4 regions of the Alistipes sp. i18-0019-D1 genome follow, and region 3 is predicted to be linked to each of the others. Evidence: riboswitches for the same ligand, from Rfam matches in the RefSeq annotation. Region 3 holds a riboswitch; each other region holds the start of a gene.
The links. Region 3 has a riboswitch for cobalamin ahead of ACGHP5_RS09920 (PL29 family lyase N-terminal domain-containing protein). Riboswitches for the same ligand answer to the same signal wherever they lie in the genome.

Region 1 (7,215 bases), 1.3 Mb from region 3:
GGCGTCACGCTCAACAAACTGGCGGTGCTGGTGGTGGCGCTGGGTGTCGCCACGACGGTGGCGCTCTATTATATTACGGGATTGTCCATGACGACGATGGTCGGCGTGATGTCGGGCGCCGTGACCAACACGCCCGGACTGGGTGCCGCCCAGCAGGCTTTCAGCGACATGCACGCCGGAGCCGATGCCCCGGACATCGCCACGGGCTACGCCGTGGCCTACCCGCTGGGCGTCGTGGGAGCCATCCTCACGCTGATCGGGCTCCGCTACCTGCTGCGCATCGACGTGAAGCGCGAAGAGGCCGCCGCCGGACAGGACTCGGACGCGCAGAAAGACCTGACGACCCGGCGTCTTTCCGTCGAGATCGGCAATGCCGCCGTCAACGGCAAGACCGTGGCCGAGATCCGGGACCTTGCGCTGCGGGATTTCGTCATTTCGCGCATCAGCCGCGGCGGCGGGAGTCCCGAACTGGCCGACGCTTCGACGGCGCTCCATTGCGGCGACCGCATCCTGCTGATCGCCGCGCCCCGGGATGTCGAGGCGCTGGTGGCTCTGCTCGGGCGGGAGGTCGACGCCGAGCCGATGGTCCATGACAAGACGATGATTTCGCGGCGCATCCTGATCACCAAGCCCGAACTGAACGGCAAGACCCTCTCCGAACTGCGGGTCCGTTCCACCTGCGGCGTCACGATCACGCGCATCAACCGTTCGGGCATCGACCTGGTGGCCTCCGGAAACCTGCAATTGCAGATCGGCGACCGCGTGACGGTCGTGGGACCCGAATTGTCGGTGGCCCATGCCGAGCGACTTTTCGGCAACTCGCTCAAGCGGCTCAACCACCCCAACCTGATTCCCATTTTCATCGGCATCGCGCTGGGCGTCGTGCTGGGCAGCATTTCGTTCTGGATTCCGGGCGTTCCGCAGCCCGTGAAACTGGGGCTTGCCGGAGGTCCGCTGATCGTGGCCATCCTGATCGGCCGCTACGGACCGCACTACAAACTGGTCACCTATACGACGATGTCGGCCAACCTGATGCTGCGCGAGGTGGGCATCTCGCTCTTCCTGGCGGGTGTGGGACTGGGCGCGGGCGAGGAGTTCGTGCCGACGCTCGCGGCGGGCGGATATGTCTGGATCGCCTACGGGGCCGTGATCACCGTCGTGCCGCTCCTGCTGGCGGGCATTTTCGGACGCTTCTACTACAAACTCAACTATTATACGCTGATCGGCGTTCTTTCGGGGGCCTCGACCAATCCGCCTGCGCTGGCCTATTCGGCCGAGCAGACCTCGTCCGACGCTCCGTCGGTCGGTTACGCGACGGTTTACCCGCTGTCGATGTTCCTGCGGGTGCTGGCGGCCCAGCTTTTGATACTGATATTCGGTTAAACACAAAAAGGTGCGGTAAAGACGGACGCGTTACTGCCGTAACAGGCCGGAAGAGATTCGCAGTCGGCCGCGCTTTTTTCAAAAACGAACGCTTATGAATATCGTACTGTATGGAGTTCCGGCGAAGACCGCCGGCCGGATCGCAGGCCAGTACGGCCTGAAGGTGATCAACTCGCCCGACAAGTTCGACGCATCGGGAACGATGGTGCTTGTTCCGCCGATAAGCACCCCGCGCTACCTGCTGGCATTTTACAACGCCATGCTGCGCCACGAGGACGATGTCGATGCGGTCATCATCTGCGGCATCGAGTCCTGCGAAGCGGCCTCGACGGTGCAGTACTGCACGCCTCCGGGGAAATTCTTCTCCCTGAACGGCGGGTTGGACGAGGAAGAACTCCTCTCCGAGCTGCGCCTGATCCTCGATTCCCTCTTTGCCGAGGGCAATCAGCTCAACGTCTGACCGCGCGTCAGGCTTCCTGCAGGTCGGCGGCGTAAAGCGGAATGCCGATGCTTTCGGCCTGTACCTGCAACAGCGGCAGGGGGATCCCGTGCATGGACGAGCGGCGCGTGCCGCGGTCGACGGTCGTCAGCAGGGCGACGATCTCGTACCTGCCCGACCGGACGGCCCGCCACAGGGCGTGCGCCGAATCCTTGCCGCCGCTCCAGTTGAAAACCGCCCTTATCCGTTCCATACGACCGATTCTGCGTCGTGGAAAAATCCGCATACGAGCGTCAGGTACTCGGGCATGCGGCCCCCGCTGCCCCACTTCAGCTCGATTCCGAACAGTTCGGAGGCCGTGCGCGCCACGTCGAACCCGCAGGCTTCGAGCGACGGCCGCACCAGTTCCGGATGGCGGCAGGGCCTGCCTTCGGGGCGCGTGCAGCTTCCCTCGGGACAATGGATGCACGTTCCGACGTAGGCGAACGACCGTCCGCCGTATTGCCCTTCCATCTCCAGCAGCAGCCGTTCGAGCCGCTGTCGTTCGGGAAGGATCAGGCGTCCCGCTTCGGAGGCCGGGAGACCCGGCTCTTCGGGCGTGATCCTGGTGGCGACGAGCAGGGCCGTGCCGTAGCGCGTGACGTACTCCCCTGCGTCGAACCCGAACGGCGGGCATCCCCAGCTGCGGCCGTAGTTGCCGCACTCCCGGCAGTAGCCGCCCACCCGTTCGGCGTCGCGGAAGCGGGCGACGTAGTCGGCGGCGGGCAATTCCGCCGTGAAATCCGCGGCGGTGTATCGAAACGAATGATCCATACGGCAAAGTTATGAAAAAACCGCCCATTCCGGGCGGTTTTCGCGATATTTGCCGTGGGAGCCGGCCGTAAACCGTTGCATGGCAGACAACGCTGAACTAATCTCTGGATTTCCGGCTCCCACCGGCAAAATGGCGTCGCGTCACGGCTTGCGCCGGAACAGCTCCGTGATGTCCTCCATCGTCCCGTCCTGTCCGACCCGATAGAGCCGCTGGTTGGTCGCCGGTGCCGTCAGCGGACCCAGCGCCTCGACCCATCCGCCCAGCTTGACGTAGTCGAACGCCGCGGACTCGAAACCCTCCGGCAACTCTTCCCGGCCCGAGTACCACGCCGTGTGCAGCACCGGATAGGTTTTCCGCACTGTCTTTGCCAGCCGGGCGATCTTGTGCGGCTCGGCGTCGCCGCCCATGAATGCGACGCAGGTCACCGAACGTCCGTAGCAGGCCAGCAGGGCCAGCAGCTCCGCGTCGTCGAGTACGCGCCCCTCGTCCGTCTGCAAGTGCGGGCTGTGGCATCCCGGGCAGCGGTTGGGACAGCCCGTGATATTGAACGCCAGCGTCGTTTCGCCGGGAATCTCGGCGAACACGATGTCGAAATTGTGATACCGCACCATCCTACTCCGCCTTGGCGTAATAGCGGCGCGCCGCCTCCTGCTGGCGCGCCGCCGAGAAGTTCGAGACGCGTTTCATGTAGCCGATCACGCGCGTCAGGTAGTCCACGTCGTCCGAGTGGCACGAGGGACACTCCTTCAGGTAGCGTTTGTCGATGTGGCCGCACTTGTTGCACACCGTGTTGGGGATGTTGAACGTGAAGTAGTTGCACCCTTCGGCAGCCGCCACGCGCAGCAGGTGGCGGTATTGCTCCTTCGAGAGGTGCTCTTCGAGGTTCATGTGCAGGGCCGAGCCGCCCGTGAGGCGGTCGATGTAGCGGCGTCCGTGGAGGCGGAACTTGTCGATGACGTTCAGCGACTCGTCCTCCACGACGTAGAAATAGGAGTTGTAACAGTCGCGCGGCACGGCATACCCGTCCTCGCGGTCCCACTTGGCGTGCTTCACGCCGACGTTTTCGGCCGGGATCATCTCGCAGTTGAACATCACCTCCTTCGAGCGGTATTTCTTGTTGTAGCGCTCGACCAGCCCCAATACCCCCTGCACGAATGCGGCGTAGTCGTCGTTGTCGTCGATGCGGATACCCAGAAATTCCGCGGCCTCGACCAGCCCATTGACGCCGATGGTCAGATACTGGCGCGAAAGGTTGATGTACCCCGCGTCGAAGAGCGGCAGCATGCCCTTGGCCTTTAGTTCCTTGAGATTCTCGTTGTAGGCTATCTGCACCTTGTGCATCAGGTCCACGACCTCCTCCAGATGGGTGAGGTAGTGCATGCCGTTCTTCACGGCGTGCTGGATGCAGCGGTTCAAGTTGATCGTCAGCACGCTTTTCGATCCCGTCGAGACGCCTCCCGCGCCCAGCGTGTAGCTGAACCCGTTGTCCTGAATTTCGTTCCGCAGGCGGCAGCACGACGACAGCGAGTCGGCGTTGTCGCTGATGTAGGTGAAGAACGAGTGCCCCGCGGCGTACATTTCGGCCGTGAAGTCGCCCCACTCGCGGTCCATCGCGTCGCCGTCCTTCGTAAGCAGCGCCATCGTCTCGACGGGGAAGGTCAGCACGGTTTTCGTGCGTTCGCGGTTGAACCACGTCATGAACCGCTTTTGCAGCCACGACAGCGACTCCCACCGGGGCTTCGAGCCGTCCGGAAAGACGAACTCCCCGAAGAGCGATTCGAAATAGTAGCGGTCGTAATAGGCGACGTTCCAGAACACGGCCTGGAAATTGCGTGCCCCGGTGGGCTGGTTGATCGAGTAGACGATCTGCTCGAAGCAGTCGGTGATCATCTTGTCGATCGTGCGCCGTTTCTTCGAGAGGTCGACCACTTCGTCGGCGCGCGTGTAGTAATCCTCGCCGTACTCCTGCTCGATGAAGTAATTCATGTACATCAGGAATTCGGGCGTCGCGCAGGCCCCCGAGAGCATCGACGAGACGATGAAGACCATGTTGACGAATCCCCCGCAGAACGACTTGAGGTTGGTCGGGCGCGTCGAGTTGCCGCCCACCGACAGCGTGCCGCCCAGCAGCCACGGGTACATCGTGATCGAGGCGCAGTAGTTGGCCATCGACGTTTCGTCGTTCTTGTAGATGAAGTGGTTGTTCAGCAGGCGCAGGTATTTGTCCGACAGCTCCTTGCCGTACATCTCCTTGATGCGGTCGGTCAGCAGGCGGCGGTTCAGGCGGATGAAGTTCTGCTTGGGCAGCTCGCCGATCAGCGTGGCGATGTTCTTGTTCTCGACGTTGGCGTTGGCGTCGTATTTCGACCCCGTCGCGGGGTTCTTCGCGTCGCAGTAGTTGATGAGGAATTCGAGTTTTTCGCGGTCCTCGCGGTCTTCGGTGTGCTTCTGGCGGTAGAGCATGTAGCTCTTGGCCACGGCGAAGTAGCGTTCGGCCATCAGGGCCACCTCGACCTGGTTTTGGATCTCCTCGACCGACATGCCGTCCGAGACGCGGACGCGGCTCAATACCGACGTGAGGTCGTCGTCCGTGGCGTAGCCGCCCACCGAGAGGAATGCCTTGCTGATCGCGCGTTTGATCTTTTCGACCGAAAAGGCGGCGCGTTTGCCGTCGCGCTTGACGATGTAAATTTCCGAAATACCCATATCTATCCCATATTTGTTTGTGTTCCGGCACTGTGCGGGGTTACGTTCCCTCCTGCGCGGCAGCCGCGGGAAAGGTCGTTCCTTCCTTGAAAAACGTATCGGTGTAAAAATGGTCCGGGTATCGCCCTAAATCCCGAAGGCGGATACCTTTTCCGGCAAGGCAGGTCTTCTGACTCGCTCCTCCCGCACGCCTTCCCGGTTTTCACCAGTGGCTCAAAGAGTGTGCGGAACGCAACGGAGCTTACAGCTACGGGAATAGTCCCTGATTTTCACAGGAGTTCCCTTTTGATCCCGGGCCGGCAGCCGCCGGCGGAGAACCTTGCACGGAAACAAATATAGGGATAGTTTCCGGCAAAGGGAATACCCGCCGGGGCTTTTAATGAACATTTTGTGAACAAACACGCGTTCCGGCTCCTGTCCGGCTGGGTGGCGCAGCAGGCGGGAAAACCGCCCGTCGTGGTATCGTTGTTGCGGCGGACCGGGGAACGATTAAATCTGAAAGCTATGGGAAAACTTGAAATCCGGAACGACCGCACGGTCCTTTCCACCGAAAACAACGGCTATGCGGGCAGCGAACGCGACGAGAACCTGATCGAGGAGGACCTGGTGGACACGGAAATCCCGGTCGACGACCGGATTCCGGACGGGATCGACGAAATCGTCGAGGACGACCGTCCCGTCTACGACGAGGAGGGCTACCGGCACGATCCGGGCGAGTGACCCCGCCCTGCCGGGGATAAAAAAAGGACATCCCCTCCTTTAGGGATGTCCTTGCTCCGGCCGGACCGGGATTGTCATTTGATTTTCAGTCCGGGAATCAGCGGCACGGCGTCGATCAGTTCCAGCGACTGCACCATGTCGAGCGTCCCCTGCTTGTATTTCTGAAAATGGGGCGTGCCGATATGGTGTCGGTAAGCGGCTTCGTCGGCGTATATCTCAAGAATCGTCACGATTTCGGGACGTTCCTTTTCCGTCACGGCATAGAGCGTCAGCACACCCGGTTCCAACCGCATCGAAGCCTCGATTTCCTCTTTCAGCAGGGCGTTGTACTCCGTCACGCGGGCCGGGTCGACCGTTATTTTCGACAGCCGGACCCTGTTTTGTTCCTGCGCGGGCGGGTTCGGTCTTCCCGGCACCGGAAGCGCCGCAACGAGCGCCAGCAGGGCGATCAGATACTTTCTCATGCCGCCGCTTCCGCTATTTGTCCAGGTCTGCCAGTTCGTACCGCCGGCTGCCGACGCCGATGGCTTCGGCGTGTTCGAGCGTGTGGATGCCGTGGCGCGATTCCATACGCTCGATCAGGTGTACCTTGCCCTCGTCGGGCGAGGCGTAGACCAGGTCGACGCACGCCTTGTCCAGCGCCACGGGGTCCAGCGAGGCGAGGATGCCGATGTCGCCCATGCGGGGCGGCTCGGGATGCGCGTCGCAGTCGCAGTCCACCGAGAGGTTGTTCATGACGTTGATGTAGAGGATCCGCTCGCCGCAATGGTCGGCGATGGCCTTGGCCGCTTCGGCCATCGACTCCAGGAAATCGTCCTGTGCGGGCAGACTGCTCCACAGTTTCTCGGTGTCCTCGGTCTTTCCGGCCGAGTGAATCCACGCTTTTCCGGCCGACGAGGCGATGCCGATGGAGATGTTCTTGATCGCGCCGCCGAATCCGCCCATCGCGTGCCCCTTGAAGTGGGACAGCACGACGACGAAATCGTACTGCGGGAAGTGTGAACCCACGATGTCGTACGTGAGGTGTTTGCCGCCCTCGACGGGCAGACGCACTTCGCCCTCGGCGTCCATGATGTCCACCGGGGCGATGGCCGTGAACCCGTGGTCGGCGGCGGCTTTCAGGTGGTCTTCGGTCTTGGCGCGTCCGCCGCCG
Region 2 (7,215 bases), 450 kb from region 3:
TCTGGAGCCACAGTTCGCGGGCCTGCGCGGCGGGCGAGGGGCGTTCGCTCCCGATGTCCAGCAGATAAGCTTCGTCGGCCGGATGTTCGTCGGCGGTAAATTCGGCGAACCAGGGCGCGAAACGCGTCCGGAAACGCTGCAACTCCCCTTCGGGCAGTTTTCCGCTGCGGCGGAAAGCCGACCACAGCAGCAGCACCTCACGCCCCGGATGCTTGTCCGACACGTCGTTGATCACCTCGTCGAACAACTCCTGCTCGTCCATGGCCAGGTAGTCGAAGGCCAGCAGTTCGCTCCCCTCCAGATGGTCTTCGGGATCGAGTTCGAGGAGCATTTCGAGCAGCGCCGCCGACATTTCGAAATCGTTGATCAGAAAGTGGTCGATGGCCGAGGCGAAGATCAGTTCGAGTGCCGCGCGCGAATTGCGGTGGTTCCATTCGAGATTGACCTCCTCGTCCTCGGGAATCAGTTCCGCAAGGCGCTGGAAAGCCTGGAAACGCTCGTTGCAGGCTCCCTCTATATCGCCGGCGGCCTGCATCTCGCGGGACCGGGCGAGAACTTTCGCGAAATTATAGGGTCCTTCGCCGACCACCTCGAAAGTCTGGTCGGGCGTGGGTTCAAGATATGCCTTTTGCATCGTTGTCTTTGAGTTTGAGGATCATGGCGACAAGTACCGCCAGCGTCACGCCTCCGCCCAGCAGGTAAGCCGCCGTACGGTTCTGCATGCCCAGCATCAGCGGCGAAACGAAAATATAGCTGGCGCAGACGTAAGTCATGACGAGGGCCGGGATCAGTCCCACCCACACGTTGCGCCCCCGGTGGCGGAGGTAGGCGACGATCATCCAGAGCGTCACTGCCGCGAGGGTCTGGTTCATCCACGCGAAATAGCTCCACATGGCCTGGAAAGGCAGTCCGAAGATGATCAGCAGACCCAGTGCGAAGAGCGGAATACAGATATAGATGCGTTTGCGCAGCGTACGCTGTTCGATGCCCATGAAGTCGGCGACGATCAGTCGTGCGGAGCGGAAGGCCGTATCCCCCGAAGTGATGGCGCAGGCCACCACGCCGAAGATGACGAAGACGGCCAGCACGGGACCCAGCGTCTTGTTGGCGATCACGTCGATCATCACGGCCGCCTGCCCCCCGTATTCGGCGATGGCAGCGTTCAGCCCCGCGACATCGCCCCAGAAGGCCATGGCGACGGCAGCCCAGACGAGGGCGATGATAGATTCGGAAATCATCGCGCCGTAGAAGACCGAGCGGCTTTCGCGCTCGTTGCGCATGCAACGGGCCATCAGCGGCGACTGCGTGGCGTGGAAGCCCGAAATGGCGCCGCAGGCAATGGTCGTGAAGAGCATCGGGACGATCGGGAAGTCCTTCGCATCGGCGATACAGTTTTCGAAGGAGGTGAATTCCGGAATGGCGTATTCGCCGCTGAAAAGCAGCACGACGAGGATGCCGACGGCCATGAACAGCAGCGCGAAGCCGAAGACCGGGTAGATGCGGCCGATGATCTTGTCGACGGGCAGCAGCGTGGCGGCGATGTAGTAGACGAGAATCACGCCCAGCACAATCAGCAGCAGCCACGAGAAACCGCCGAAGGCGATGCCTTCGAGCGCCGGAACGTCGAGGCGGTTGGCGATGAGCGAGGCGGGCTGCGAGAGGAACACCGCCCCCACGAGGATCATCAGCCCGGCGGAAAAGAGCCGCATGACGAACTTCATGCCGCCGCCGAGGTAGACCCCGGCCGTCTCGGGAAGGCTCGCGCCGTCGTGGCGCAGGGAAATGACCCCGGCGATAAAATCATGGGCCGCACCCATAAAGATACCACCGAAAGTGATCCACAGAAACGCGACCGGACCGTAGGCCGCACCGAGCACGGCACCGAAAATCGGACCGAGCCCCGCAATGTTGAGCAGTTGGATCAGGAAAATGCGCCACCGGGGCAGGGGCACGTAGTCCACGCCGTCGTAAAGGCGGCTGCAGGGCGTCGGGACCGCCGGGTCGATGCCGACGAGCCGTTCCAGATAGCGCCCATAGGTGAAATATGCGGCCACCAGCAACGCCAGGCACACCAGAAAAGTAATCATCGCAAAATAGCTTCGGGTCAGTTTTAGCGCGAATATAGCAAGAAAAGCGAGAATTTTCGCAAAATTGTTGCGAGAAAAAAATATTTTTCAGATATTTGCAGTCCCAAAGGGAACCTCGGCGTTCCCGAAAGGCTGAATTAGCTCAGCGGTAGAGCACTTCACTCGTAATGAAGGGGTCCCGAGTTCAAATCTCGGATTCAGCTCCAGGAGGCGTGAGAAAGGGGAGAAAGCACGCCATCCACTGCAAAAAGTCTTATTTGTCGTTGACAAGTAAGACTTTTTCGTTTTCAGGCGCCAGGGGGGGGGCAGGCGTCCGCCGCCCGTCCGGCGGGCTGTTACGCCCCCGGAAACGCCCGGAAATGAATCCCGGGCGGCGGGACCTTCGGCATAAAATTCGGCCGCCGCGTCTTCTTTTTCATCTTTTTTCCATACCTTTGCCGTGCAATGGTTCGCCGAACGAGGCCCCCGGCCCCGGGCGATTAAAAGGGAATGCCGTGAAAATCGGCAACAGTTCCCTCTGCTGTAAGTTCCTGCCGCCGAAGCGGCACATCAGACCCCGACAATCTCTTGCCACTGGTTTTCACGCGACCGGGAAGGCGCCGGGGCCGGAACGAGTCAGAAGACCTGCCGCTGCAATGGTTTTACAATCCAGGGGGAAATGGATCGTGATCGGCCGGAAAAACGGTTCCAGGCATATCCCCGAATGTAAAATCAGGTTACTGCGAAATTCCGGCCGGACGCATGCCGTGCGCCCGGCACGAATGCGGATCTTTCGGAGATCCGCAAAGATTGGTTGAACGATTTAAACGAAGAGGATATGAGCTGTTTTTTCAGTCACGCCGGACGGACGGCGATACCGGTTCTGCTTTCGGTATTGCTGGCTGCCGCAGCCTGCAACAAGGACGGAGAGATCACGCTGCCGGACAGCAAACCCCGGATCACGCTCGACAGCGAAACTGGCGTTTACGCGGCCAAGATCGGTCATACGGTGACGATCACGCCGACCGTGGAAAACGAAGGGGATGCCGCATACAGCTGGACGATCGACGACGAGGTCGTTTCCACGGAGCGCGTGTTCGAACACGCGTTCAGCGAGGAGGGCCGCGTCTACGTGACCCTGCGGGTCGAAAACCGGGCGGGATACGACGAGAAGGAGGCGCGTATCGACGTGAACCGGCTCGCTCCTCCCATCATCTCGCTCATCGTGCCGCCGACGGGGCTATACGTGCTCACGGGACGGGAATACACGTTCGCACCGGAGGTGCAGAACGGCGAAAACGCCCGTTACGAATGGTATCTGGACGACTCGTCCGTCCCGGTCTCCACCCAAAAGGACTACATCTTCATGCGTACCCGGCCGGGAGACTGCACCCTGCGGCTGACGGCCGCCAACGAGGACGGCACGGCCGAGAAAACGCTCGCCGTGCACGTCGTGGACGTCATACCGGTCCGCATCGCGTTCATCCCCTCTTCCTACTCCGCCGACCCGCTGGTGCGGAGCGTATCGCTCGGGCGGACGCTGTTCCTGCGGCCGCAGGTGGCCGACGCCGTCGGACCGGAATATACGTGGTACGTGGACGGCACATTGCAGGAGGGCGCAACCGACCGCATGTTCGCCTTCACGCCGGAGAAGGAGGGCGAATACGAGGTCACCTTCCGGGTGACGGACACGGACGAAAGCCCTCTCGCGCCCCTCTCGCGCCATATCACGCGCGCGTCGTCGAAGCGAATCACCGAGGAAACGCTCCGGGTGACCTGCTACGAACGCGAATCGGAGCGCGTCATCACGACGACGGGACAGCCCGCGGCGGACCGGGTACTCGAATTCCTGCCTGCGCCCGGACAGTTCGTCAACGAAAAGGACATGGCCGGATATACCGGCCAGAAAACCTTCGAGGAGGCCCGCCTCTACGCCGAAAACCGCTTGAAAAAGGGAGAGTTCGTCTCGCTGGGCAACTTCGGCGGCTACGTGATCCTCGCCTTCGACCACAGTGTGGAGAACAAGGGCGGATACGACTTTTCGATCCCCGGCAACCAGTTCGAAGGCAGCAACGAGCCGGGCGTCGTGTGGGTGATGCAGGACGTCAACGGCAACGGCAAACCCGACGACGAATGGTACGAACTCCGGGGCAGCGAGACGGGCAACGAATGGACCACCCAGGAGTATGCGGTAACCTATTACAGGCCCGGCGGCCCCCGACAGGGGGTGAAATGGACCGACAACCTGAACCGGAGCGGGCAGGTAGCCTACCTGGAGCAGTTCCACCCGCAGGACTACTACTACCCCCTGTGGCTCGAAGAGGAGTCCCATACCTATTACGGCACGGGCCTGCGGCAAAACACCACGCAGGACCCCGGCGGAGACTGGTCGAACAACTCGTTCGAATGGGGGTATGTCGACAACGCGGGCAGCGACAACCTGGATTCTTCGGGTAAGACCGGGAAGACCTATTTCAAGATCGCCAACGCCATGACACCCGACGGACAGCCGGCCGGATTGCGCTACATCGACTTCATCAAGGTGCAGAGCGCCGTCAACGGCAGCGCCGGAGGACTGGGCGAACTCTCGACCGAAGTCGCCGGAATGGCCGTCGACGAGAACCTCAACCGATAGCCTCACTCCCGCTCCCGACGCATGAAACGATTCCTACGACAGATTCTGACAGCGGCCTTGTGCCTCTCCGCCCTGGGCGGCTGCATGAAGTGGGACTACGGCCGCACGGAGGATTTCTCGGCGACGGAACGAGGTCTGTTCATCGTCAACGAGGGCATGTTCCAGTACGGAAACGCCACGCTGTCGTATTACGATCCGGAAACGAAAACCGTCGAAAACGAAGTTTTCTACCGGGCCAACGCCTTCAAGCTGGGCGACGTGGCGCAGTCGATGGTCCTGCACAACGGCGTGGGATGGGTCGTGGCGAACAACTCGCACGTCGTGTTCGCCATCGACCCCGACACCTTCCGCGAGGTGGGACGCATCACCAACCTCACCTCGCCGCGGTACATCCATTTCGTTTCGGATGAAAAGGCCTACGTCACGCAGATCTGGGACAACCGCATCTTCATCGTCAACCCCAAACGTTACGAAATCACGGGACATATCGAATGCCCGGACATGACGGCGGAATCCGGCTCCACGGAGCAGATGGTGCAGTACGGCAAATACGTCTTCGTGAACTGCTGGTCGTACCAGAACCGCATCCTCAAAATCGACACCGAGACGGACCGGGTCGTCGGTCAGCTGACCGTCGGCATCCAGCCCACGTCGCTGGTGATGGACCGGAACAACAAGCTGTGGACCATCACCGACGGCGGCTACGAGGGCAGCCCCTACGGATATGAAGCCCCCTCGCTGTACCGCATCGACCCCGAAACGTTCTCCGTGGAAAAGCAGTTCCGGTTCCGGAAGGGGGACACCCCGTCGGAGGTGCAGCTCAACGGCACGCGCGACACGCTCTACTGGATCAACGACGACGTCTGGCGCATGCCCGTCGCCGGAGAGCAGCTTCCGGTGCGCCCGTTCCTCGAATACAGGGAGACCAAATATTACGGACTGACGGTCGATCCGGCCAACGGCGACGTGTACGTCGCCGACGCCGTCGACTACCAGCAGCAGGGAATCGTCTGCCGCTATACGGCCAAGGGCGAGCCTGTCGACGAATTTTACGTGGGCATCGCGCCCGGAGCGTTTTGCTGGAAATAACGGGAGAGCATGAAAACAACCGCCTTGTTTCTTTGGATTTTGCTGTTCCCGGCGCTGCTGCGGGCGCAGGGCCAACCGCTGCCGTCCGCACCGCCGGAAAACCCGCAGAACGCCGGCGCGGGGGAGTGGCGCGGTAAAGGCGCCATCGCCATCCGCGAAGTTCCGGTCTGGGGCCGGCGCCCGATGAAAAGCATCGGCATCGAGGAGACGAAATTCGACTCGGCGGTCCTCAAGGAGAACATCGCCCTCTCGATTGCCGACGCACTGACGTTCAACGCGCCGGTTTTCGTCAAGCAGTACGGCCGCGCAACCCTCTCGACGGTATCGTTCCGCGGCACAGGCCCGTCGCACACGCAGGTGACGTGGAACGGCATGCGCATCAACAACCCGATGCTGGGCATGACGGACTTTTCGATGATCCCCTCCTATTTCATCGACGACGCCTCGCTGCTGCACGGAACCTCGTCGGTCAGCGAAACGGGCGGCGGACTGGGCGGACTGGTGAAACTCGCGACCACGCCGGCCGCGGCCGACGGATTCGGACTGCAATATATCCAGGGCATCGGCATGTTCAGGACCTTCGACGAGTTCCTGCGTCTCGGGTGGGGCGACGAGCGCTGGCAGGTATCGACCCGCGCCGTCTGCCAGTCCTCGGCCAACGACTACAAATACCGCAACCGCGACAAGAAGGAGAACATCTACGACGAGGAGATGAACATCGTCGGGTCGTACTATCCCACCGAGCGCAACAAGAGCGGCGCGTTCGACGACGTGCACGTCCTGCAGGAGGTCTACTACAACACCGGACGCGGCGACCGCTTCGGACTGAACGCCTGGTACATCAATTCCAACCGGGAGCTGCCCCTGCTGACGACCGATTACGCCGACGACACGCAGTTCGAAAACCGCCAGCGCGAGCACACCCTGCGCAGCGTCCTCTCGTGGGATCATCTGCGGCGGGACTGGAAAGTCGCGGCAAAAGCGGGATATATCCACACCTGGATGGCCTACGACTACCGGCGCGACAAGGGCAACGGCATTCTGGAAGTCATGACCCGTTCGCGGAGCAGGATCAATACCCTTTACGGACAGGCGGAGGGAGAATATACCGTCGGAGAGAAATGGCTCTTTACGGCCAATGTTTCCGCACACCAGCACTTGGTCGAAAGCGCCGACAAGAACATCATCCGCCAGCAGGGCGACAAAGCCGTCGTCGGCTATGACAAGGGCCGCATCGAACTCGACGGCTCCCTGTCGGCCAAATGGCGCCCCACGGAACGGCTGGGAATGTCGGTCGTCCTGCGCGAAGTCATGTACGGAACGTCCTGGTCGCCGGTCATCCCGGCCTTCTTCGCCGACTGCCTGCTCTCCAGGCGCGGCAGCGTCGTGGCGAAAGCTTCCGTCTCGCGCAACTACCGTTTTCCG
Region 3 (7,215 bases):
CGAAATCGACGTAGTCGCCCACGTCCTTCGACACGCGCTTCTCGGGCGTTGCCGGGGTTTTGTGCACCTTCACTTCGCCTTCGCGCGCCTTGCGCGGCTGCTCTGCAAAGGGCGAGCCGAAACCGCCGAAGCCCTTCGGTCCGGACTGCTGTCCGAAGCCTTCGCCGAACTGCTGCTCCATCTGCTTGCGGACCTTGTAGATCCGCCAGCGGAAAGCCAGCATCAGCACGACGACCAAAATAATAAGTCCCATAAGAAAATACAAGATAAACAGCGCGATGCCCTTGAGCAGTGCGGGGGCGCCGAGCGCCAGTATGACGATGAGGAGCGTCGTCAGCGGGTTGCGCTGCACGAAGCCCGCCAGGGAGTCGATGATTGCCAATATGAAATTCATTCCGATTTCGGTTTACATCTCCACAAAGGTATGGAAAATTATGCGTATTTCAATTAAATGTCGTAAATTTGGCGTCTGGAAACGAAAAACAAATCACAATCCCACATGTTAACTCCCCTCACCGCCATCTCGCCCGTCGACGGGCGTTACCGTAATAAAACGGAGAAATTAGCCGATTATTTTTCGGAGCAGGCCCTCATCCGCTACCGCATCCGCGTCGAAGTGGAGTACTTCATCGCCCTCGCGGAGCTGCCGCTGCCGCAGCTGGCCGGCATCGACCGCTCGAAATTCGCCGCCCTGCGCGCCCTGTACCTCGATTTCTCGGCCGCCGACGCCCAGCGCGTGAAGGAGATCGAGTCGGTGACCAACCACGACGTAAAGGCCGTCGAATACATCATCAAGGAGAAAATGGACACCCTGGGGCTCGAAGCCTACAAAGAGTTCGTGCACTTCGGCCTCACGTCGCAGGACATCAACAACACGGCCATTCCGCTCTCGCTGAAAGAGGCCATGACGGGGGTCTACTACCCCGCCGTCGAGGAGGTCCGCGATACCTTGGCGTCGTTCGCCGAGCAGTGGCGCGAGGTTCCGATGCTGGCGCGCACGCACGGGCAGCCCGCCTCGCCGACCTCGCTGGGCAAAGAGTTTTCGGTATTCGTCGAGCGGCTCGAAAAGCAGTCGGTCATGCTCCACGACATCGCCGTTCCGGCCAAGTTCGGCGGCGCCACGGGCAACTTCAACGCCCACCGGGCAGCCTACCCCGCCATCGACTGGGTGGTTTTCGCCAACCGGTTCGTGAACGAGACGCTGGGGCTTTGCCGCTCGCAGTACACCACGCAGATCGAACACTACGACAACCTGGCCGCCATCTTCGACAACATGAAGCGCATCGACACCATCCTCATCGACCTCTCGCGGGACATGTGGACCTATATTTCGATGGAGTACTTCAAACAGCAGATCAAGGCCGGGGAGGTCGGGTCGAGCGCCATGCCCCACAAGGTCAACCCCATCGACTTCGAAAACGCCGAGGGCAATTTCGGCATCGCCAACGCCGTTTTCGAGCACCTCGCCTCGAAGCTGCCCGTTTCGCGCCTCCAGCGCGACCTGACGGACTCGACCGTGCTGCGTAACATCGGCGTGCCGATGGCCCATGCGGTGATCGCCCTCAAATCGCTGCTCAAGGGACTGAACAAGGTGATCCTCAATCCCGAGGCGCTGGCGCGCGACCTGGAGAACAACTGGGCCGTGGTGGCCGAGGGCATCCAGACCATCCTGCGCCGCGAAGGCTTCCCGAAGCCCTACGAGGCTTTGAAGGCCCTGACGCGAACCAACGCCCACATCACCCGCGAGTCGATCGCGGCATTCATCGAAACGCTCGACGTCGCCGAATCGGTCAAGGAGGAGTTGCGCGCCCTCTCGCCCTCGACCTACACGGGCGTGTTCCGGTAGACCGGAACCGGCATCGGAAACAAAGGCAGGACCCGAAAGTGTCCTGCCTTTATTCATTCCAAACGGATCGTTACTCCTTGCAGCAACGCACCGTATAGCCATAGGAACGCTCCTTGTCCAGCTCATTATTGATCGAACCGCTGCTCGACAGTTTGCTGCGGAAGAAGAGGTAATAGGATTTGGCCGAAGAGGCTTCCACCGACCAGTAAGCCCCCGAACCGCCGGTCGAACTGCGCAGGCCCACGATGGCGCCCGAACTGTAATTGCGATAGCCCTGCGCCGGATACCAGGCCGTCCGTCCCCCGTGGGCGTAGGTCATACCGCAATTCGTTCCGTCCCATACCGAAACGCCGTCGATATACTGGCGGCCTGCAATCAGATCCTCCCATGCACCGGTTTCAGGAACCCTGTACCCCGGAGGGCAGGGGTCGTTGAGCGTTTTGGTCTCACCCCACAATGTCGCGTTCGGCGACGCGAGCCAGTTGTAGCCGTTTCCGACCTTATTGTTGTAGAACGTCATGGGATTGGCGGCAGCCCCGTCGGTCGTCGTCGCACTCTTGCTGAAATTCCACCCCAGCGCCGGATAAGCGGGATTCACCGCCGTGCCGTTCTTCGCCTCGAGAAACGCATTGGCCGAAGTTTCCGTTTTCTCGCCCCCGTAGAACGGGTCCTTACGCCCCCACTGGTAATACATGCCGTAAGCGTCCGTGCCGCCTGCGGTCGCACCTACGGCGCCCAGGTTGCGGTCCATGAAGACCGTCCCGTTCCCGTAGGCCATCGTCTGCGGAGCGTCGGTCACCCAGATATGCCAGCTCCAGACGACCCTGCCGTCCTGCATCAGCGCGACCAGCGCATTGCCCTTGCCTTCGCCGACCGTGAAGGAGATGTCACCGGAGACCTTGTCGAGGGCGATTCCCGAAACAAGTCCTTCGGAATCGGTCCACAGCCAGTCGGCCGTCATGTCATCCGCCAGTTCGATCGCCGGCTCGAAACCGACTCCTTCGCCGGCGCCGTTTCCGCGCACCCGGGCATTGAAAACGTAACTCCCGGGAGCCGAAACCACATAGCAGTTGGCCGTCCCCGCAGCGCTCAGGTCATTGATCTGCGCCGCCGAAAGCGTCCCGCCGTCCGTCAGCGCGATTTCCACCCGGCCGTTTTCAGCCTTTACCGACCGGAACAACTCCACGCACTCGTCACCGGTGGCCTCGACCGGATTTCCGGAGGCGTCCCCGATCTGCCACGGCGTCACGGCGGCGTCCGTCGTCACGGTCCAGAGGCCCTTGTCATCGCGTCCCATGACGGGAACAGGTCCCGAGACGGGCATCTTTTCGCCGGAAGCGTCTTTCAGCCACGGTGCATCCTTTTCCGCGGCGAGCGTCCAGTAATACGCGTCCCCTTCGGCCGCAATGCCGATCAGCGGCGCTTCCGCAGCCTCCGCACGGCAGGCTACCGTCACTTCGGTCCCGTCGCGGAACGTGAGCCGTACGCCCTTTTCGGTCTCGGCCAGCGACCGCACTTCCGACTGCGACACGGCTCCGGCCAGCGCTTTCAGCGAGACCAGACCCGCATTCAGGTCCTCGATCTTTTGCAACAGTTCGGCCGAAGGAGGGGGAACGGGTTTGTCTCCGTCCGGGTCCGAGGCCCCGGATTCGCTCTTGCAGCCGCCGAGTAGCAGCGCCCAGGTGCAGATCACAAGTAATTTTTTCATCATGCTTCGTTTTTTAGTTAATGGTTCCATCTGTTCTGTCCCGTCCGTAACGGACAGACTTCACGGAGAATACCGCACAGGCAAAAACAGGCATGACCACCCGGCAAAGCATGGCGACGACTTCCTCATCCGACCGTAAAAAAGTCTGTCCGAAGAGGTTCGCAGCAACAGGAAAAAGAGGGCCGAAGCAAATAAGGACGCACGGAAAAACCGCCGGCGGCGACTTCAGGCACTCCCTTTCTCCGCAGGAGCAAACACCCTATCGCGCAAGGCAGGTCTTCTGACTTGTCCCCCGGGGCGGCGCCTTCCCGGTCCAGGAGGACCAGTGGCTCAAGAATGCCGCAACGAAAAAGCCCTTTCGGGCGGGACTCACAGCAGCGGGAACTGTTGCCGATTCACACGGCATTCCCTTTTAATTCCCCTCCACGGGGAAACCATTGCACGGCAAAGGTACGCTTTTATCGGCAGGAAGCAAGCGATTCGGCGGAATATTTCCGCCGAACGCGCCCCGCGGTTCAGCGCCGCGGGGCGTTCCGGCCACGATGCGCCCTTTTCCGGCGGACGGCGCGCGACTTTGGCACGCGCTTTGTACTTATTTCAGTCAACTGCGGCACAGCAACCGCAGTGAGGTTTCTTCATTTATTTAAGTTTGGGTTAGTAGTTTTAGGAGGGCAACCTCCTGGGGGCAGCAGGCAATCGTGAGATTCCCTGCTGTTTTTTTATCCCCGGAGGCTCTCACTAACCGAACAGATCGTTGAGCACGGCGGCCAGACGGTACGACGCCAGGATCAGCTGGCGTTCGGGCAGCAGGTAGGTGTCCATCACGAACTGCTTGTCGTAGGTCTCGTCGGCCCGCTGCCAGTCGTAGATCACCCGGCAGGCGACGGCCGTTTCGTGCAGCCACTCGCGGGGCGTACCCTTGGCCATCGCAGCCTTTTCACGTTTGGAGAAGGTATCCAGCAGCAGTCGGTACTCGCTGTAACTCCAGCCGTGTGCGCCGTCCAGCACGCCCCAGTCCCACATCGCGTGGTAGGACATCTTTTTCCCGTTGAGGTCCGCACGGCCGCTCTTGCAACCGGGATACTTGACGTGCGAGGGGCAGTGCATGTCGCCCACGATGTGAATGACATACATCAGGTTCAGCCGCACGAGCGAGTCGCTCATGTTCCGGTAGTCCTTCAGCCGCTCGACGGCGCGCATCAGCTCCACGACACAGTTGGTCTTTCCCTTGCGCAGCGTGTCGACCAGCTGCATGTCGGCATCCACGTAGCTCACGTGCTCGACGTCGCGGAATTCTGGCGTGCTGCGGTACTTGTCCATCCACGAAGCGTAGTAGACGATCGAATGTTCGAGGTAGCGGGCGATGTTCTTTTTCGCCCGGGGCGTCAGGTTGCATTCGGCGATGTAGGCGATGGCATCGTGGCGCGTGCGGTCCCACGCCTGCGACGGCAGCGCCGCGCAGAACATGAGGACCAGCAGGAACAGTTTCATTTTTTTCATCGGTTCTAACGGTTAACGGGTTAACGATTCAGCGCGGAAGTTATCGAACTGCACGCGGTTTTTGCTTTTGGTTGCCGGGGCGAACACGAAGCGGGTCGTGGCGTCGGCCCCCGTGACGGTGAAGGAGAATCCCTCCCAGGCGTTGCCGCGCGACAGCGGGAACGAGAGGACCCCGTTTTGGGCGCCCTCGATGCTTCCCGCCCCCTGGATGCTGACCGTCAGCGTTCTGTTCGTATCGGCAGCACCGGAGAAATACTGAAAGAAATAGGTGGCGTCGAAGCTGACCTTCACGTCGTCCGTACCGGCGATGTCCGTGAGCGCCGGAGAGATCAGCCGGCCCAATGCCGACGACGAATTGAGGTGGATATAACCCGGACGGGTGTAGACGCTCTTGTTGGCGGTGTCGTAATCCCAGCCGTTGAGGGACACGGTCCCCTCGTTTTTCAGCAGGTCGAAGCGGATCATTTTGTCGACCGTGCAATAGGTATTGATCCAGTCGGTGTTGGTCGCCAGCAGTTCGCTGCCGCTCCAGGGGTCGGCCCAGGAGAAATCGTCCTGGAAATAGACCGTGGACGACGACGGCACGACGTCGGCCCGGACGGCTTCGGAGGACTCCGACGAAAGGAAGGTCTGCGGAATCTCCTCCTTCGAACTGTTGTAGTTCATGTGGTTGGCCACCACGCGGAAGTTGAAATAGGGGTAATTCCCCAGGCTCTTTCCGGCCAGTCCGCCGACATGCACATGAGGCTCCCACGTCTTGCCCGTGGCGACGGTTCGTCCGTTGGGCAGTTCCACGAAATAAGTGTAGTCCGTGGCATCGGGCACTCCGTTCCACGCGGCCTCGAACCCGTAGGCGCTGTTGGCCGAGACCGTCACGCCGGAGGGCGTCGCCAGCCGGGGCAGACCGCCTCCCGACGACTCCACCTCGCCCTCGGCGGGTTCGCTCCAGGGCGACTCCTTGTAGGTCTTGTCGCCCTCGGCCGGCAGGGCACGCACCATGAGGCGTGCGGAGGTCCCGGCCTCCAGTCCGGAGAACCCGACCGACGTATCGGGGGTCCTGCCGCTGCGCGAAGCGACCACCTCGCCGCAGTTGAGGCAGGTGTAGGAATATTCGTACTCCGCGGCGTCGGCGACTCCGGTCCACGTAAACCGCACGGAACTCTCGGTGGCGGCAGCCCGGTCGAACGTCACCACGGGGGCCGGCAGCGGCATCAGTTCGACGGAAGGCTGGTCGTCAGGACCGGCCTTGACGATCTGCACGTCGTCCAGGAACCAGCGGTTGGCCTTGGTCTCCTCGACCGATTCGAAGACCAGCTGCGTGGCATTGGTCGCGCCGTAGACGAGCAGCGTTTTCTCCTCCCACTCGACCGGCCGTTCGGTCTGCATGACAAAGACTTTCCCGGTCGACACGTCGTCGTTGATCGTGCCCGGACCGATCACGCGGACCTGCATGGTCGAGGGGTCCCACTTACCGTTGGCGGCTACATAGATGCAGCACTTGAAGGAGACCTTGAGCGTCGAGGCGCAATTCTTCTTGATGTCCAGCGCGGGCGTCACCAAGCCTCCGCCGCAGCCCGCCGCATTGGAACCGCGGCCCATCTTCACATAGCCGATGCGCAGGTAAACGCGCTCCTTGAGCTTGTTGTCATCGGTTTTCCAGCCCGAGCCGACGAGAGCGTCGTAGGCCTCCTGCCCGTGGCTGGCTACGGTTATGCCGTTCCAGTAGGTTTCGGCCGTCAGCGGCGTGGGATAGGTCCCGATGTAGTCGGTTCCGCCGTACACGTCGGTCACCCACGAGAAATCGTCGCCGAAATAGAGGTGGCCAGGCTCCTCGCCGTCGTCGCCGCCGACCTGGAAAACGACCTCCTCGCCTTCGCCGACATTGCCCTCATAAAGCCGGAAATCGTCGATCCGGCAGCCGCCCGCCGGAGCCTCGATCCGAAAATCGAGCGTGGGGGTATCTTCGCCGACCCGGAAACGCGCCTGCACCTCCCGCCACGCACCCGTGCCGTCGGTCACTTCGTATTGCAGAGGAACCCGTTCGTCACCGCCGTTGCCGATCAGCACCCGGAACCGTTCGGGCTGAAGGTCGCCGTCGGGAGCCAGCACGCCGATCTTCAGCCGGAAATAGGCGTCTCCTTTTGTGGCCACGCCATCGACC
Region 4 (7,215 bases), 1.1 Mb from region 3:
TTGTCTTTTACCTCGTTGTAATAGGCATCCACCGTAAGATTGAGCGACGACAGCACTCCTTTGCCGAATTGTTTGGAGTAGACAACTCCCACATTGTATTGGGTGGCGTATTCCGGCCTCAGAAGCCGGTTACCCAATTGCACATAATAGAGGTCGTTGAAGGTCGGCATCCGGAATATCTCTTTATAAAAGGCTCTTATATCGAGACCGATCTTTTCAAACGGACGGTACGATGCGACTACCGTGGGAGAGAATATGTTTTTATCAGGCGCGGTTTCCATCCTCCGAGCGCTCCGGTCATGTACATATGTGTAAAGCAGGCTTGCCTGCATGCTGAATCGTTTGAGGTTGACCGATGTGGCTATGGCTCCCAGCAACGTATAACGCCTCGGTTCGATGAAATGCGCATTGAACATATCGGTGCCGTCCGCATCGAGTTTGTTCCATTGGAAATCCGCGGACAAATTCGCTGTCCACCACGGGGTGAAAGCGAACAGATTGGCTGCCGTAACATAGACCTCCTGCTGCCAATAGTGATTATCCATCGGTTGTACGGTACTTTCGGGCGGCATGACGTAATTCATATAGTCGTTGGCGTATTTGGCTTGGATTTTATAGCTGTAGAAATCCGTCACCTCTTGCCTTAAGGAGCCCTGAAAGAAAAAATTACGGTCTTTCTGCCGGTCTTCGTTCAGCAATGAAATACCGTAATCCTTTTTTACGGCTGCACCGGGATAGCCCCGCTCGGAGTTGTAGAAATATCCTTTCGCCTGCCATTCTCCGCGCTTTACCTTGCCGAAAAGAGCAGCCTCGGCGCGAAAAAACCAGACATCCCCGTTGCGCCTGACTTCGGTGGTGTCATAGCCGCCGTCCTTATGGTAGCGAAATTTGTATTTGCCCGATGTGTTCAGGTATTCGATATTGGCCGACGACGAAAGGTTTTCGCTGATTCGGTGCTCCCAAAGGGCGGAAGCGTTGATAAGGTCGAAGGAACCGCCTTTGAGTTTCACATTGAAACGGTTTCTGCGCCCGCTCTCGAAAGCAGGTCTGCGCGTCACCATATATACCGCACTCGCCGAGGCGAAGTCGCGTGCGGACTGGAATATGTCGCTTTTCTGGCCGTTATAAACGGATACCAATTCCATGTTGTCGAGCGAAAATTTACCGAGGTCCACCGTCCCGTTCTGGGCATTGCCGATCTGTATGCCGTCGTAGAATACCCCCACGTGCTGGCTGCCCATACTACGGATGTTGACGGTTTTCAATCCCCCGATACCTCCGTAATCCTTTATCTGCACACCGGAAAAATAGCGCAACGCATCCGATACGGAGTGTGAGTTGAGCCTTTGCAGCTTCTCGCCGGAGAGGATCTGTGCCGGGACAATCGCCTTGTTCTGCTTTCCGAGCACCGTCACCTCGTCAATGGCCAAAACCCGGACCGAATCCGGGATTTGACCTTTTTCGGCCTCTTGAGCATTGGTAGTGCCGAAGGCGAGAAAGATGTACAGTACTGAAATTACCGATATTCTTTTCACTTCGTGATAGCGCTTGTTAATTAAGGAGTGCCGGGATTTTCTTACCCCGGCACTCCGGGTGTTGTCGCAAATGAGGGCCGGTTATTCGAACCTCACCGCCAGATCGTCCCACGCAAAATATGCCGGCTGGCTGAACCCATAACCGTTATCGCTGTCGCCTGTGACGTTGAATTCGATGCGACTGACTTTTCCGGGTTCGGAAAGATTCCATTTCTGCCAGTCGATGACGCAGCAGCGACGCTACCACTCGACGGTAATGTCATCCACTGCATAATAGGCAGGCAGCGAGTAACCGTAACCGTTATCGGCGCCGCCAGCCTGGTTCAGCCGAAGCGAAACGATCGGCCCCAGTTCGGAAAGATCCCATTTCGTCCATGTTTTCGTGATGGCCTCGGGCGTAGCGAAAATCATCGTAATGGTTTTGATTTCGTTGCCGTCGGCATCGAACCCCGTAGCGTAGAAGGTTACGTCTTTGGTCAGTTCGGGCGACAGTCCGTTGCCGGAGGTGGCAACCGAGTAGAAATAGCAGGTCGAATTGACGTACAGACTTCGGATCGTCCGTGCTTTATTGTCGGCAAATTCGAGAATGGGACGTCCATCACCGTAAGGAAAGTCAAAATCCAAATAGCCGAATGTCGTCAGGAAATTATCGGAACCATTGCGGCCTCCGCCTGTCATACTATCCTCTACTCCGTCGGGATTGTACACATACAGATCGTATAAATAACTGCCATATTTACTCTGATCCAGCGAATTGGAATTATAGGAGCATACGAACCAAGGATAGCCCCATCCGTTCATGAAGCCGGTAGGACGGCCAGTAGTGAGCTGCGTGGTTTCATCGACCCAGGCATAATCGTCTGGACTCCCTAATTGTGTCGTTGAATATTTTCCGGGGTTATAGTTGCAGGCGACCCATTTGGCCCAGTCGCTACCCTCGAAGGTAATTGTATAGCTATGCGTATCCGCCGCACTTACTGTCAGTTCTGCCATGCACGAGAAATTCCCGGCCATTCCGATCAAGGCGATCACACCCTCCGTTTCTGCATAGCTGTTCGCTTTGGCCGGCGCTACAACCGTCAGTACATTGCCTTCGACCGAAACTTTCCATCCGTCGGGTTTAGTCCATGTCATCCGTTCGACACCCTTGCTCTCGATCGTAAAGGTCTGCGTCTCATCGTAAACGAATATGCCTCTCTTTGCGGAAATCGCGAGATTCAACGCACCTTGCATGGGAATTTCGAGTTTTCCGCCGTCGACAAGCGTAAAGACCGCCATACCGGGGTTCGAGACCGTATCCACCGACTCGAACATCGAATCGCCATCCGTTCCTTCAGCCCTGACACCCATCGAAGTCCATGTAGTACCATTGTCGATCGACATTTCCCACTCCTTGGTTTCGGTATTGATACGCAATTTCGGGGACACGGCATTCTGTCCGGGGGCGCCGTCCTCACCCTGCGCCTTGATCTTTTCGCCGTCGACCAGTATGAAATCGCCATCGAGCGTCCAGTAATAAAGGCCGTCGCCATCTTTTTTCACCGAGACAGCGGGAGCATCAATTCCATTTTTTCCGTTGGTGATCGTGGCGGTTTCACCATTGGAGAATGTAATTGTGTATCCGTCATTATTTTTGATGACGGAGGTCACAGTTACATTCTTTTGTAAAGCATCGACCAGTTTTTGGAGTGCATCGATATCGGTGTTAGCACTCTTCATGGCCTGCTCCATAGCTTCCATGCGCGAATCGAGGTCATCGACCGCCTTCCACAAATCGTCGTCGTCATACGAGCAGCTCCACATCGCAACGCCGAACAGGGCGATTGCCAAAAGGGTAAATAGTTTTTTCATTCCTGTTGTATTTTAAGTTTGACAAATAAAAAATCAACCGTATCCTTTCGGGATACGGCACAACAGAAATTCAAAACGGATTTACACCTTGGCAAGGCTGTCGGAAGCCTCGTATTAGACCGGAATGCCGGATGCAGGGGAAATCGCAGTTTTGATTTTCACCCGTACACCCGCAGGTTGCAAATCTTATAAAGGCATCGGCAGGTCTTCTGACTTGTTCCGGTTTTACGCCTTCCCAGCCTTGCGGCCAGTGGCAAAGATTGTAAAACCTTTTGCGCCCCATGTCCGGGGCAGGAACTCACAGCAACGGGTATTGTCGCAGATTCTCACTGCATTCCCTTTTCATTCCTCATCGCGCAATCGGCGATTCGGAAACCTTTGCGACGGCAAATATACAAATATTTTTTAATTCGGTATCTTCGATACAAAAAAATGCAATCCTGTATTTTGGGCATTTTACAGTTATGAATCATGCTTATCCAATTTGAGATTTTTAAGAATAATTACTTTTTTCTCAATTGCCCTGCATCTTGGAGTAGCTCATACGCTTTGCGCTCCTTGATAGTCGCCTGCTCCAACTGATCGGCTCGAAGTTTCACGCCTGTTTCATACCGTTCGACCCGATTACGAATCGTATTGCGGACGGCCTTGCGCTTGTCTTCGCGGAATATTGCTTCCAATTCCGTCAGTTTCTTTTCTCCGATTCCCCCGCACATCTTTACATAACGGTATTTCAGGTCGTTCACGGCCAACAGCCGATTGTTTTCTGAAATTCGGTAGATGAATGCGCCTTGCAGGAAAATACATTACCCGTGCAGGAGCATCGACACACCTACACGCTCGACATTAAATCCTCGAAAACCTTACTGACAATGTTTGTCAGATCTTCGAACCGGAGAACTCGAAGCCGTTTTTCGAGAACAGAACACCTTGTTTCAGGTCAGTATTTCCGCAATATTTATAGCGGATGCCGATACCCTGTTCCCATAATTTGCCGTCCAGTTTGATTGCATCGTAGATTGCGTATCTGGCCTTGTCCGGTTCGCATAGCCGCTCCCTCCGCACGTCGTCTTTCCCGGCGCTGGATACAGCCCGTATTTCCCGGTCAGCTCCTGGCAGACCTCGGCGTTGCGGAGCTTGATATTCTTGTCCGAAATGGTCTGTCCGTCATTTCCGACCTTGTTGTAGACCAGGTGGCAGAGCGGATGGGGCCGGTCGAGATGGCGCACCAAAAGATATTGCGTATCGGTGATGCCCATCTTCTGCATGTACTCCTTTGCGATCTGCGTCATCGGGGCGTCGGTCATGCGCGGAGCGCCCTTGGGTGAAAAAGAGAGGAGGATATGCCCGGCGGTGTTTTTCAGCCGCGGGTTGAGAAAGATCTGGTATTTGAAGTCCTGCACCATGTTCTTCACTTCCGGGGACATGACGCCCTCGGCGTCCAGTATCCGGGATTTCGGACTACGTTTGCCGATGCAACAAAGGCACGATATTTTCGTTTGTATTGCGAACGAACTCCGCAGGGAGTACCGAGGAAACGACGCAATTTCACACTACACAGCCGGTAGAGCCGGCAAAAGCCCCGCTTAACTATTTGTCGAAACGACGACACGATGCCCGACTGCATTGCGTGCCGACACCCTCGTATGCCCCTGCGCCTTAATTATGCCCGATGAATACGCATTTCGATATATACGGTCTCATGACGACAACCGTCGAACCGCTGCCCTACGTCAGCGAGGGCATTCCGGCGGGATTCCCGTCGCCGGCCGCGGACTATATCGGCGACCGCATCGACCTGAACGAAGTCCTCATACTGAGTCCGGGTGCGACATACTATGCCCGCGTTCGGGATTACTACTTGGTCGAGGAGGAGCTGGAGCAGGGCGACGGCATCCTTTTCGACACGCGGCTTGCACCGCGCACCGGGGACCTCGCGTTCTGCGAGGTCTGCGGCGAACGGATGCTGAAATATATCCGTAAACGGGGGCGCGAGCTATGGCTTCTCGGTGGCGGAACGGACGACACGCTTTCGGTCGACGGCGATATCGAAGCGCTGGCTCGATCCATCCGTCGTTACGGAAGAGGCCGTCGCGGCTCTGCTGACCGTATACCCTGAAAAGGAGATGACGGCATGGCCCGTCAGGCCGAAGTTCAACTACGGAGACCCTTGCGACGAAGGCATCATAGAGCCGGTCGCGGAAATGCAGAAGCCCGGACTCTGAGCGCAAGGCCGCATGGGCTTCATGCAAAAAGAGGGGAGACCGATAACGGCCTCCCCTCCGGCAATGAGTCGCGTCACTCTTCTAATACATGAACTCTGCCAGTGCTTCGACGAGCAGTTTGAGGAGCTGCTCGGCCGTCAGAGGGTGTGACGATTTTCTGAATATGCGGTCCATCTTCGTCCGGAGCAGTTCGAAGAAACGGTTGGCTTCGTGAGGCGGCATTTTCTTGACCGTCATCACCATCAGCCAGAGCGGAACTTCGATATAGGGCGGCTGGATGAAGAGCTCGAGCAGTTCGTCGGAGTGATGCCTGTAATCCAGATAACTGTTTTCACAGACTCCGTACAGCGGCAGAATGATTAACTCGTAGACGTTATGATGCGTTCTGCGCATATCGCCTTCTTCATAAAACCATACGTCGATCTTTTTGGCGCCGACTATCCGGTACGGATTATAATTGTCTCTGCTCATTTCATGAAAAGCCCTTTATTTCCGAATAAATGCTGTTGGCCATATAATCGCGTAATTCGCCGCGGGTCGAAAGCCGGCAGAACCGGTATTGCGCCGGCAAACGCCGGCCTTTCGAGAAGTTCTTCTGGTCCGTCGAGCACGATTCCAGTCGGATCGAGTTCCCGTCGTGTCTGTCGTAAAGACCCCATAAGGATTCCGCATCAGGACATCGGGGATCGTCGGTATGGAAAAGATATACCTCCCCGACTTTGAAATTGCAATGTTTCACCGTCATTCGTTTGGGCTGTTTTATAGTTTGTGCGGCAAAGATGGATGAAAGGCAGAGACCTTGCAAGAATATGTGGAACCATTCCAATATTTTATTTTAGCAGATACTCCGAGTTGCTAATAAAAAAGCAACTCGTGGATGTCTGTACGACTTTATCGAGTTCTGATTTTTAGGGGCGGAGGGGGCCGGCCTTAAGTTCCAAACTTCGGGACAATACGGAAAATCTCGAATATGTGAATTATGTAAATTTAAGATAAGGATAATGTCATCCGTCTTAAAACTTTACAGTTATGAAAAAGGATAACGAGAATCCCTATCGCCCTTATCGTGTGGTAAGCGTCAAAAAGATCGACCGCTGGTTTTTCGAGAAGCACGACCATCGCAGAACCCATGCGAAAATCTATCACTCAATCATTCGGCCCAAGTTCGGGATTTGTGAAAACACGTTTCTCGACTACCGCCACGAACCCGACGAATTGCTGGAACTGTTCCGGCAGTCGGTCAACGTCGAATTTTCGATGTGGCTTCCGACCATGGAGGTCAAATACATGGGACCGGTCGAAGCCGACCGGTTCAGCCTGATACTTTGGGATGCGTTCGACAAGGCTTTCAAACGTATATTCAAAGAGGAACCGGCTAGCCGGATAGATTCTGAAAAGTTATTGAAGCATCTGATAATCTGTTTGGGAGAGAAATCACCCGTCCTGGTGGGGTGACGCAGCGCGTTTATGAAAGGAGGGTGCTGTTCGAATTTCGGACAGCACCGGTGTTTTCATGGATCAGTCAATTTTATATTATAACACCTTGGTATTCAAAATCTCTCGGCTCGGAATTTCGATAGTCTGATGCCGGGCTCCGTTTTTCT

Region 1: it holds a riboswitch for cobalamin, as region 3 does, so the genes downstream of both, nrdD (anaerobic ribonucleoside-triphosphate reductase) here and ACGHP5_RS09920 (PL29 family lyase N-terminal domain-containing protein) in region 3, are expected to answer to the same signal.
Region 2: it holds a riboswitch for cobalamin, as region 3 does, so the genes downstream of both, ACGHP5_RS08040 (PKD-like domain-containing protein) here and ACGHP5_RS09920 (PL29 family lyase N-terminal domain-containing protein) in region 3, are expected to answer to the same signal.
Region 4: it holds a riboswitch for cobalamin, as region 3 does, so the genes downstream of both, ACGHP5_RS14635 (PL29 family lyase N-terminal domain-containing protein) here and ACGHP5_RS09920 (PL29 family lyase N-terminal domain-containing protein) in region 3, are expected to answer to the same signal.

What each region holds. Positions count from the first base shown of each region.
Region 1 covers NZ_AP031424.1:3,680,976-3,688,190, reverse strand. The annotation lists gene ACGHP5_RS15395 (putative transporter) at 1-1,383, shown strand, start outside; gene ACGHP5_RS15390 (hypothetical protein) at 1,478-1,843, shown strand; partial or broken gene ACGHP5_RS15385 (ATP-binding protein) at 1,863-2,075, opposite strand; gene ACGHP5_RS15380 (DUF2284 domain-containing protein) at 2,063-2,635, opposite strand; gene nrdG (anaerobic ribonucleoside-triphosphate reductase activating protein) at 2,777-3,247, opposite strand; gene nrdD (anaerobic ribonucleoside-triphosphate reductase) at 3,249-5,342, opposite strand; cobalamin riboswitch at 5,484-5,679, opposite strand; gene ACGHP5_RS15365 (hypothetical protein) at 5,847-6,062, shown strand; gene ACGHP5_RS15360 (antibiotic biosynthesis monooxygenase) at 6,137-6,526, opposite strand; gene ACGHP5_RS15355 (DUF362 domain-containing protein) at 6,540-7,215, opposite strand, start outside.
Region 2 covers NZ_AP031424.1:1,937,080-1,944,294, reverse strand. The annotation lists gene ACGHP5_RS08055 (tetratricopeptide repeat protein) at 1-634, opposite strand, end outside; gene ACGHP5_RS08050 (carbon starvation protein A) at 615-2,087, opposite strand; tRNA gene ACGHP5_RS08045 (tRNA-Thr) at 2,219-2,293, shown strand; cobalamin riboswitch at 2,516-2,734, shown strand; gene ACGHP5_RS08040 (PKD-like domain-containing protein) at 2,905-4,701, shown strand; gene ACGHP5_RS08035 (YncE family protein) at 4,723-5,790, shown strand; gene ACGHP5_RS08030 (TonB-dependent receptor) at 5,800-7,215, shown strand, end outside.
Region 3 covers NZ_AP031424.1:2,386,447-2,393,661, reverse strand. The annotation lists gene ACGHP5_RS09930 (DUF4834 family protein) at 1-394, opposite strand, end outside; gene purB (adenylosuccinate lyase) at 500-1,846, shown strand; gene ACGHP5_RS09920 (PL29 family lyase N-terminal domain-containing protein) at 1,917-3,554, opposite strand; cobalamin riboswitch at 3,807-4,008, opposite strand; gene ACGHP5_RS09915 (S1/P1 nuclease) at 4,293-5,054, opposite strand; gene ACGHP5_RS09910 (BACON domain-containing protein) at 5,067-7,215, opposite strand, start outside.
Region 4 covers NZ_AP031424.1:3,518,308-3,525,522, forward strand. The annotation lists gene ACGHP5_RS14625 (TonB-dependent receptor) at 1-1,535, opposite strand, end outside; gene ACGHP5_RS14630 (DUF4465 domain-containing protein) at 1,617-1,760, opposite strand; gene ACGHP5_RS14635 (PL29 family lyase N-terminal domain-containing protein) at 1,776-3,386, opposite strand; cobalamin riboswitch at 3,568-3,781, opposite strand; gene ACGHP5_RS14640 (hypothetical protein) at 3,890-4,132, opposite strand; partial or broken gene ACGHP5_RS14645 (relaxase/mobilization nuclease domain-containing protein) at 4,269-4,813, opposite strand; gene ACGHP5_RS14650 (S24 family peptidase) at 5,089-5,505, shown strand; gene ACGHP5_RS14655 (hypothetical protein) at 5,693-6,004, opposite strand; gene ACGHP5_RS14660 (hypothetical protein) at 6,641-7,066, shown strand; gene ACGHP5_RS14665 (DUF4138 domain-containing protein) at 7,145-7,215, opposite strand, start outside.